3 regions of the Pseudomonas sp. 20P_3.2_Bac5 genome follow, and region 2 is predicted to be linked to each of the others. Evidence: riboswitches for the same ligand, from Rfam matches in the RefSeq annotation. Region 2 holds a riboswitch; each other region holds the start of a gene.
The links. A riboswitch is a leader RNA that binds a small molecule or an ion and turns the genes downstream of it on or off. The one in region 2 is predicted to bind cobalamin.
Positions count from the first base shown of each region.

Region 1: it holds a riboswitch for cobalamin, as region 2 does, so the genes downstream of both, NTD88_RS14530 (ABC transporter substrate-binding protein) here and cobO (cob(I)yrinic acid a,c-diamide adenosyltransferase) in region 2, are expected to answer to the same signal.
Region 3: it holds a riboswitch for cobalamin, as region 2 does, so the genes downstream of both, NTD88_RS27270 (TonB-dependent receptor) here and cobO (cob(I)yrinic acid a,c-diamide adenosyltransferase) in region 2, are expected to answer to the same signal.

Region 1 is NZ_JANLOA010000077.1:20,897-24,262, forward strand. Features, by position in the region: gene NTD88_RS14525 (FecCD family ABC transporter permease) at 1-865, opposite strand, end outside; gene NTD88_RS14530 (ABC transporter substrate-binding protein) at 865-1,881, opposite strand; cobalamin riboswitch at 2,027-2,229, opposite strand; gene uca (urea carboxylase) at 2,351-3,366, opposite strand, start outside.
Region 2 is NZ_JANLOA010000131.1:37,857-41,222, reverse strand. Features, by position in the region: gene NTD88_RS26155 (PQQ-dependent sugar dehydrogenase) at 1-140, opposite strand, end outside; gene NTD88_RS26150 (hypothetical protein) at 237-815, opposite strand; cobalamin riboswitch at 967-1,188, shown strand; gene cobO (cob(I)yrinic acid a,c-diamide adenosyltransferase) at 1,334-1,945, shown strand; gene NTD88_RS26140 (cobyrinate a,c-diamide synthase) at 1,942-3,237, shown strand; gene bluB (5,6-dimethylbenzimidazole synthase) at 3,234-3,366, shown strand, end outside.
Region 3 is NZ_JANLOA010000135.1:31,023-34,388, forward strand. Features, by position in the region: gene NTD88_RS27270 (TonB-dependent receptor) at 1-952, opposite strand, end outside; cobalamin riboswitch at 1,060-1,266, opposite strand; gene NTD88_RS27275 (aldehyde dehydrogenase family protein) at 1,345-2,763, opposite strand; gene NTD88_RS27280 (homoserine dehydrogenase) at 2,776-3,366, opposite strand, start outside.

The DNA.
Region 1 (3,366 bases), on a different contig from region 2:
GCGGCCCCGCCAGCAGGCGCACGGCATGGGGAATCACCAGGCCGACGAAGCCGATGGAGCCGACGATGGACACCAGCACCGCGGTCATCAGCGCCGCGCACGCCACCAGCACGATCTGCACCTGGCGCACCGGAACGCCTAGCGCCGCTGCGGCGTCCGCGCCGAAGGTGAAGGCGTCCAGCGCGCGCCGATGCCACAGGCACAGCACCAGCCCCAGCAGCACCACCGGCAGCGCCAGCCCGACCGCCGGCCAGCGCACGCCACTGAGGTTGCCCAGCAGCCAGAACATCAGGCCGCGGGCTTGCTCGGCGCTGGCCGAGGCGGTGATCAGGAACGAGGTCAGGGCATTGAACAACTGCGAGCCGGCGATCCCGGCGAGGATGATCTGCCCGGTGCTGCCGGCCCCGCGTGCACCGCGCGCCAGCAACACCACCAGGGCGAAGGCGGCCAGGGCGCCGAGAAAGGCCCCGCCGGACATCGACAAGGTGCCGGCGCCGACCCCGATGATCGCCACCAGCACCGCGCCGGTCGACGCGCCGGCGGAGATGCCCAGCAAGTACGGATCGGCCAGTGGATTGCGCAGCAGCGCCTGCAACACCACGCCGGACATCGCCAGGCCGGCCCCGCAGGCGCCGGCCACCAGCGCGCGGGGCAGCCGGTAGTTCCAGATGATGCCTTCGTCGATAGGGTCCAGCAGGTGGCCGGCGCCCCACAACTTGTTGCCCAGCACGTCCAGCACCACGGACAGGCCGAGGCGGGTTTCGCCGATGCTGGCGGCGATCGTCACCGCCAGCGCGAGCAAGGCGCCGACCCACAGGGCGTGGCCCAGCAGGCGCAGGACGAGGCGGGCGACAGCGTGGGGCATCAGTGGTCCTGCCGCAGCTTCTGGCTGGCGGCGGCCAGGGTTTCGATGCCGTCGACCAGGCTCAGGCTGGCCTGCATGGCGTTGGCGTCGAGGATGATGATGCGGTCGTTTTTCACCGCGTCCATGTTGCGGGTGACCGGGTCGTTCTTGAGGAATTCGAGCTTCTTCAGGTAGTCGTCGGCGGGGAAGCGGCGACGGTCCATGCGGGCGATGACGAGGAAGGTCGGGTTGGCCTTGGCGATGGTTTCCCAGCCCACGGTGGGCCATTCTTCGTCGGAGGCGATGACGTTGCGCATGCCCAGGCTGTTCAGCATGAAGTCGGGAATGCCCTTGCGCCCGGCCACGTAAGGGTCGATATCGAGGTCGGCGCTGGAGAACCAGAACACGGCCGATTGATCCTGATCGCGGCGCTGGCCGGCGTTGTCGGTGACCTTGGCCAGGCGCGCCTTGAGGTCATTGACGACGGCTTCGCCGCGGTCCTGGACGTCCATGATCTGCGCCAGTTGTTCGATGCTCTTGTACAGGCTGTCGATCTGGAACGCCTGCAGGCGGGTGCCGTCGGCGCCGCTGAGGTTGTCCTTGCCTTCGCAGTCGGACGGCATCAGGTAGGCCGGGACCTTGAGGTCGGCGAACTGCTCGCGGGTGCCGACCACGCCTTGCGGGCCGACCATCCACTCGAACTGCACCGCCACCAGGCCGGGACGCTTGCCGATCACCGCTTCGAAGCTCGGGTCGTTGTCGGCCAGGCGCTCGACCTTGGCGTTCTGCGCCTTGAAGCGCTCCGGCACGTCGCTGAACCACAGCGACGTGCCGGCCAGCTTCTGCTCAAGGCCCAGGGCGTAGAACATCTCGGTGCCGGACTGGCCGATGGTGACCGCGCGTGCCGGAGCCTGGTCGAAGGTCAGCGGGGTGCCGCAGTTATCGATGGTCAGCGGGTACGCGGTGGGCGCGGCGAGGGCGGTGCTGGCGAGGCCGAGGCTGGCGAGCAGGGCGAGCGTGAGGCGGGACAGGGGCATGCGGATGCGATCTCCATTCGAACGTGTGCGTGGCGGACGGCACAGGTCTGGAAAACACATCCCGAAGACGCGCAAGCGCGCGGGGCAGCCGAAAACGGTTGCCGTGCGGAAACGGAATGCCCTTCCCGGACACCCCGCCGGTGGGTTTGCGATGCTGCTGGCCGGCAGGTCTCCTGACTGGCGCGTCATCACCATGCTCCTGCCTTCCCGGGCGTGGCCCAGTGGCGTGTGAAAAAGGAGCAGGCTCGGCGCCTACAGTTGCGGGGGCAGTTGCGTTTTCGCACCGGTAAGCGGCGCGGACGAATTCCCTGTTAGTTCCTTTCGGAAACCGGCGGGGCGCGATGGTACGGGATAGAGCGGCACAGGGCCAGTGTTGGAGTGGTGGTGATGTTGAGGGCCTCATCGCTGGCAAGCCAGCTTGCCGGCGATGAGGCCCTCAGTGACAGCGATGTTGTCGGGGCGTCGAGCCTCAGCGATCCGCCAACACCACCACCCGCTGTCCCGCCCGCACCGGCGAGCCGGGCTCCACGCGCACTGCGGCCACCCGGCCATCGCACGGCGCCAGTACCGGGATTTCCATCTTCATCGACTCCAGCACCACCAGCACATCGCCGGCCTTGACCCGGTCGCCAGCGCTGACCTGCACTTGCCACAGGTTGCCGGCGATCGGGCTGTCCACGCCTTGCTGGCCGGCTTCGAGCGCTGCTTCTTCAGCCGCAGGGGCTGCCGCTTCGTCGCTTTCGAAATGGGCCTGGCCGGAGGCGATCCAGCGCTCGCGCTCGGCGTTGAACGCCGCCTGTTGCTGCGTACGGAAGGCGTCGATTCCCGCCGCCTCGCGGGCGAGGAACTCCTGGTAATCGGCGAGGCACAGTTCGCTCTCTTCGATCTGCAACGGGTAGCGCCCCAGCGGGAAATCACGGCGAATCCGCAGCAGTTCGTCCGCCGTCACCGGGTAGAAACGGATGCGGTCGAAGAAGCGCAGCAGCCACGGCTTGCCACCGAACGCGGCGACCTCGCGGTAGCGGTTCCACATCTGCAAGGTGCGGCCGACGAACTGGTAGCCGCCCGGGCCTTCCATGCCGTACACGCACAGGTAGGCGCCGCCGATGCCCACCGAGTTTTCCGCGGTCCAGGTGCGCGCCGGGTTGTATTTGGTGGTCACCAGGCGGTGCCGCGGGTCCAGCGGCGTGGCGACGGGGGCGCCGAGGTAGACGTCGCCGAGGCCCATCACCAGATAGCTGGCGTCGAACACGGTGCGCTGCACTTCGTCCAGGTTCGGCAGGTCGTTGATGCGACGGATGAACTCCAGGTTGCTCGGGCACCAGGGCGCGTCCTTGCGCACGGTGGTCATGTATTTCTCGATCGCCAACTGGCAGGCCGGGTCGTCCCAGGACAGCGGCAGATGGACCACCCGCGATGGCACGCGCAGGTCTTTTTGTTCGCAGACCTCGTCCCAGACGTCGCTGACGATGCCCAGCAGATCAC
Region 2 (3,366 bases):
GTGGGGATCAGGGTCTTGTTCGGTTCCGGCAGTTGCGGCGCCGGGCCGCTGCCGTCGGTGACCTGGAGCCGGGCGGTGTCACCGCAGGCGGTCAGGCCGGTAGTGATCGCCAGTAGAACTGCAATGCGTAGTGAAGACATGTGCGACTCCTCGGGGAACGGGTGCTTATAAGGAGTCAGAGGTGGATCGGAGAAGGGAGGTTCAATTGTCGGGGCCGCGGGCGGCCCCGACAATCTTCAGGCTTGCTTCAGCAACAAGGCCACGCCCGGATAGTACTGACCAAACTCGTCATGCAATTTCCGATAGCCATACGGGAAACACCAGGCAATGGCGCAGGCGTTGTGCTTTTGCAGGTCGTCCACCAGGTCCTGCAGTTCCTCGGGGCTGACATGCTGGCCGAGCTTGCACGGGCTGGCGAACAGCGCGGCGATCTTCAATTGGCTCGGGTAAGCGATCGCGCGCGCGCTGGCGCCGACGTCCTGCAAGGCCGCGCTCAGGTCCAGCCGGCCGACCTTCGGCCAGCGCTGGCCGGCATGCAGGTAGGCCGACTCTTCGCGGCTGGCGATCAGCAAGGCGCAGCGAGCATCCCGCTCGCCCTCGTCGCGTTGCTTCTTGCTCTGGAAATCCTGAAGGGTGACCAGCTCGGCTTGCCAGATGGCCGCCGAGAGGATCCCGAGGTTGCCCTGGAGCCCTTGCCAGTAAGGCCCTTCGTTGTCGCCGAGGGTCTGGTTGAAGCGTTCGATGCATTCGCTCCAACGCTCCAGCGCCGGGCGCAGGAATTCCAGGCGAGGATTGTTGATGATCAGGCCTTGCATGCTGCTCTCCTTTCGTAATTGTTGTACGAGTACAGCGGAAAACCGTGGCACTTTGATATCACTCGACTGAGTGTTGCACAAGACGACAGAAACGCCATCGGTCGCCTCGTACCGGGCGCCTTTCATTGACGCTCCGGGTCCAACCCTCTAACCTTTGCGGCTTGTTTCAGGTGCTCTGTGGCCCGCCGGCCGACAGGGTGAAACAGGGAAGCCGGTGAGCACGCCAGACGTGCGATTCCGGCGCTGCCCCCGCAACGGTAAATGAGTCAAGGCTGCGCATGGCCACTGGGTGTCGTCACCCGGGAAGGCGCCCGGCCAGGATCTGAATATCCGCTCATGAGCCCGGAGACCGGCCTGCAAACAGTCAACGGCATCACGGAGGGTGATGCGCGGTTTTCCGGGCCTCGTCGCCCGGCTCCTGCGCGTTCCGTGTGCCACTACCCCCTTCATCTGTCGATGCCCCCAGCCTTGTCGCGCCAGCGGACAAGCCGCGCCGACAGTGGCCCGCGGAGATCCCGATGACCGAATCCACCGAACGTGACGAACGCCACCTGGCGCGCATGCTGCGCAAAAAGGCGGTGATCGACGAGCGCATCGCCAATTCCCCAAATGAATGTGGCCTGTTGCTGGTACTCAGCGGCAATGGCAAGGGCAAAAGCAGCTCGGCCTTCGGCATGCTCGCCCGGGCCCTCGGCCACGGCATGCAGTGCGGCGTGGTGCAGTTCATCAAGGGGCGCAACGCCACCGGCGAAGAGCTGTTTTTCCGCCGCTTCCCTGAAGAGGTGCGCTATCACGTGATGGGCGAGGGCTTCACCTGGGAAACCCAGGACCGCCAGCGCGACATCGCCGCCGCCGAAGCGGCCTGGGCGGTGTCCCGGCAACTGCTGCAGGACCCGAGCATCGGCTTCGTGGTGCTCGATGAGCTGAACATCGCCCTCAAGCACGGCTACCTCGACCTCGAACAGGTGCTGTCCGACTTGCAGGCCCGCCCGCCGATGCAGCACGTGATCGTGACCGGCCGCGGCGCCAAGGACGAAATGATCGAACTGGCCGACACCGTCACCGAGATGGGCATGATCAAACACGCTTTCCAGGCCGGCATCCGTGCCCAGAAGGGCGTCGAACTATGAGCGACACCCGGCATTGCCCGGCGGTACTGATCGCCGCGCCGGCTTCCGGCCAGGGCAAGACCACCGTCACCGCGGCCCTGGCCCGTCTGCACCGCAACCAGGGGCGCAAGGTCCGGGTGTTCAAGTGCGGCCCGGATTTCCTCGACCCGATGATTCTCGAACGTGCCAGCGGCGCGCCGGTATACCAGCTCGACCTGTGGATGGTCGGCGCCGAGGAAAGCCGGCGCCTGCTCTGGGAAGCGGCGGCCGAGGCCGACCTGATCCTGATCGAAGGCGTCATGGGGCTGTTCGACGGCACGCCGTCCAGCGCCGACCTGGCGCGGCATTTCGGCGTGCCGGTGCTGGCGGTGATCGACGGCACGGCCATGGCGCAGACCTTCGGTGCTCTGGCCCTCGGCCTGGCGCGTTACCAGCCGGACCTGCCGTTCGCCGGGGTGCTGGCCAACCGGGTCGGCTCGCTGCGTCACGCGCAACTGCTGGAAGGCAGCCTGACCGAAGGGCTGCGCTGGTATGGCGGGCTGTCGCGGGAGACCGGGATCGAACTGCCGAGTCGCCACCTCGGGCTGGTCCAGGCCAGCGAGCTGACCGACCTCGACCTGCGCCTCGATGCCGCCGCCAAGGCGCTGGGCGACAGTTGCCAGTCGGCCTTGCCGCCGCCGGTGGCGTTCAGCGGGCCGGCGCCGCGCAGCATCGAGCGGGGTCTTGAGGGCGTGCGTATTGCCGTGGCCCGCGACGAAGCGTTCGCCTTCACCTACGGCGCCAACCTCGAACTGCTGCGGGCGATGGGCGCTGAGCTGAGTTTCTTCTCGCCGGTCCACGACCGCGAAATCCCGCCGGCCGACAGCCTGTACCTGCCCGGCGGCTACCCGGAACTGCACCACCACACCCTCGCCGCGAACGCACCGATGCTGGCGGCCATCCGCGCCCACCATCAGGCGGGCAAGCCGTTGCTGGCCGAGTGCGGCGGCATGCTCTTCCTGCTCGATGCGCTGACCGATGTCGCGGGCGAGCGTGCCGAGCTGGCCGGGCTGCTGTCCGGCGAAGCGGTGATGCAGAAGCGCCTTGCCGCGCTGGCCCTGCAAGCAGTGGAGCTGCCGGAAGGCACCCTGCGCGGGCACACCTACCACCATTCCCTGACCAGCACCGCACTGGAACCCATTGCTCGCGGCCAGAGCCCCAACGGCGGGCGCGGCGCCGAAGCGGTGTACCGCCTTGGCCGGTTGACCGCGTCGTACGTGCATTTCTACTTCCCGTCCAACCCTGATGCGACGGCGGCGCTGCTGGCACCATGAGCGCACACGCCTACAGTGAGGCCGAGCGCGTGGCGATCTACCGCGCCATTGGTGAGCGCCGCGACATGCGTCATTTCAGCGGCGGCGAGGTAGCGCCCGAGTTGCTCGTCCGTTTGCTGGAGGCGGCGC
Region 3 (3,366 bases), on a different contig from region 2:
TGCTGGCGCTGAGGTTGTCGTTGATCGTCCAGTCCGTGACCAGCCGGGTGGACTGGTCGTTGTAGTGGTCGGTCGCATCCTCGACGTTGTAGTTGTGGTCACGCAGCGACTCGCGGAAATGCCCGTCCACCAACGGCGTACCGAAGTAGCGCTGCGGCTCCTGGTCGCTGTAGTCGTGGCTGAAGGTGAAGCTCAGGTCGTCGGTGGCCTGCCAGCGCAGCGAGCCGCTGAGGGCGATGCTTTCCGAGTTGCCGCGATCGACCCAGCCATTGCTCGCTTGCTGGTTCAGGTTGAAGCGGTAGCTGAGGGTGTCGGTCAGCGAGCCGCCGCTGTCCAGCGCGGCCTGGCGTTTGTCGTCCGAGCCATAGCCGAGGCGCAGGTGGTTGCGGATCTCGCCCTCGAACGGCTTCTTCGGCACCACGTTGATCACCGCGCCCGTGGCGCCTTCGCCGTAGAGCACCGAGGCCGGGCCGCGCAGCACATCGATGCGTTCCACGGCCCAGGTGTCCACCGGGAAGGTGACGGTGCCGGCGCCGACATACAGGCGGGTGCCGTCATACAACTGCATGGTCGAGCTGTGGCCGGTGAAGCCGCGGGCCGACAGCGCGGTGCCGCCGTTGCCGGGAGTGCCGATGAAGGTGACGCCCGGCGAGCGGGTCACGGCGTCCTGCACGGTGGCGTTATTGCGTTTGAGGATCTGCTCGGCGCTGATGCTGGTCACACTGGCCGGGGTCTCCAGCGGCGTCAGCCCCAGGCGCGAACCGCTGGTGCTCGGGGTGTGCAGGTCAGGCTGAGGGTTTTGCTCGGCGACCTCGTTGATGGCCGTGGCCGGCAGGGACAGGGCTTTTTCGTCTTCCGCGGCGTGCGCCGGCAGGGACAGTAATACGCAAGGTGCGAGGCTGGCACACAGCAGCGTGCCCGAGAAGGAATTGAACAGGGAATTACGGGACATGTCGTTCCACTTGAAGCAGGAATGAAAGAATCCCGGAGGGAACAACGCATAGGGAATCGCGGGCGCGACAGCCCACGGAAACCGGCCTGCGCCCGCCCACCGCGGGTTTGCCAAACGATGCTTCAGGCCGGTCTCCGGGCTCGCGAGGGTCATGAAACATTCGCCTTCCCATGCGCGGGGCACAGTGGCTTTTCGAATGTTTCGCTCGCATACCGTTGCGGGGGCAGCGCCGGACTGATCAGCAAAGTGACGAACCGGCTTCCCGTTTCACCCCATACACGGCGGTATGGGGCACCTGAAACAGGCGCGCAGTTGACCATCAAAGTGCCAGCCGGTCAACGACAGAGGTGTCGGTGGCCGGCATCAGGACCGGCAATCACCGACGCGACGACTCAGCCCATGTCGTTGATGCACACCACTTTCGGCTGCGTCATGTCTTCATAGGCGAAGCGCACCCCTTCCCGTCCGAGGCTGCCGTATTTGAAGCCACCGAATGGCATGGCGTCGAAGCGGTAGTCGGACGAGTCGTTGATCATCACGCCACCGGCCTCGATGCGCCGGGCCAGCTTCAGCGCGGTCGACAGGTCGCGGGTGAATACGCCGGCGTGCAGGCTGTATTCCGGCGCGTTGGCCAGGGCGACGGCGTCGTCGAGGTGGTCGAACGGTTCGAGGATCACCACCGGCGCGAACACTTCCTGCTGCCAGATCCGGCTGGCGTGGCTGACCTGTTCCAGCACGGTAGGTGCGTACAGCGCGCCCTCGCGGCGGTGGCCACAAAGCACCCTGGCACCGTCCGCCACGGCGTCCTCGACCAATTGTTCGGTGCGGCAGGCCGCCTGCTCGGTGACCATCGGCCCGACATCCGTTTCGCGAAGCGACGGGTCACCCAGGTTCAAGGCCCGCGACTGCGCCACGAACTGTTCGCGGAACGCCGGATAAATCGCGCGGTGCACCAGGATGCGCTGGGTGCCGATGCAGTTCTGCCCGGCGGCCCAGAAGGCACCCGAGACGCAGGACTCCACGGTCGGCCCGAGGTCGCAGTCTTCCAGCACCAATACCGGCGCGTTGCCGCCCAGGTCCATCGCCAGCTTTTTCAGCCCGGCGCTGCGGGCGATGGATTCGCCGGTGGCAAAGCCGCCGGTGAAGGAAATCATCCGCACCTCGTGCAGTTCGACCAGCGCCCGGCCCAGTTCCACACCGCCGGTGGCGGTGGTCACCACGTTGTCCGGGAGCCCGGCCTGCGACAGGCACTCCACCAGTTTCAACGCCGACAACGGCGCCAGCTCGGACGGTTTGAGGATCACCGCGTTACCGCCGGCAATCGCCGGGCCCAGTTTGTGCGCGACCAGATTCAGCGGGTCGTTGTAAGGCGTGATCGCGACGATCAGCCCCAGCGGTTCGCGAGTGAACCAGCCCTGGCGGGACTCCGAGCCCTCATAGGCTTCGAACGGCACCACTTCACCGGCATTGCGCCGCGCCTCTTCGGCGGACAGCTTCAGCGTGTTAACACAGCGCTTCACTTCCTTCTCGGCCTGGCGCAGGGTTTTCCCGGCCTCGGCCACGATCAGGCTGGCGAACGCCGCGGCGTCGGCTTCCACGAGTCGTGCGGCCTCCTCGAGAATCCGCGCACGGCGATGGCGTGGCAGCGCCGCGCTTTCGCTGACGCCCGCCCGCGCCCGGGCCAGCAGGCCCGGCACCGCCGCAGCGTCGAGGTTGGGCACGCGACCGACCACACCGCCATCGAACGGGCTGAACACGTCGATGTGGCTTGGGGCTACGGATTGAACACTGGTCATGCGAGATACGCTCATGAAAGGCTCCGGTTACTGGCGGTCGGTGGTGTGCAGGGCGATGATGTCGGAGAGCAAGGCAAACGCCGTCTCGATCCGGCCGGCGCCCGGCCCGGACACTGTGACGGCGCCGAGCAGTTCGGTGTTGAAGGAGATCGCGTTGACCGCGCCGGAGATGCCGGCCAGCGGGTGCTCAAGCGGCAACAAACGCGCTTCGACGCTGGCGGACACCGAACCGTCGGCCGCCTTGCTGGCGGCGCCGATCAGTTTCCAGCACTGCCCCGTGGCCTGCGCCTTGACGATGTCTGCGGCGCTGATGCCGCTGATGCCCGAGCAGGCGACGTCGCTGACGCTCAAGTGCGCGTCCAGCAGTTCGTTGGCGAGGATCACCACTTTCAGGCGCACGTCATGGCCTTCGACATCCGCGGTCGGGTCGGCTTCGGCGTAGCCCAGTTGTTGCGCCTGGGCCACCGCATCGCTGAACGCCAGGCCGTCCTTCATCCGCGTCAGCACATAGTTGGAAGTGCCGTTGAGGATGCCCTCGAAACCTTGGATTTCCGCACCGGCAAGGGCTTGTCGGGCCAGGCGGATCACCGGCGTGCCGCTCATCACCGAGCCTTCGTA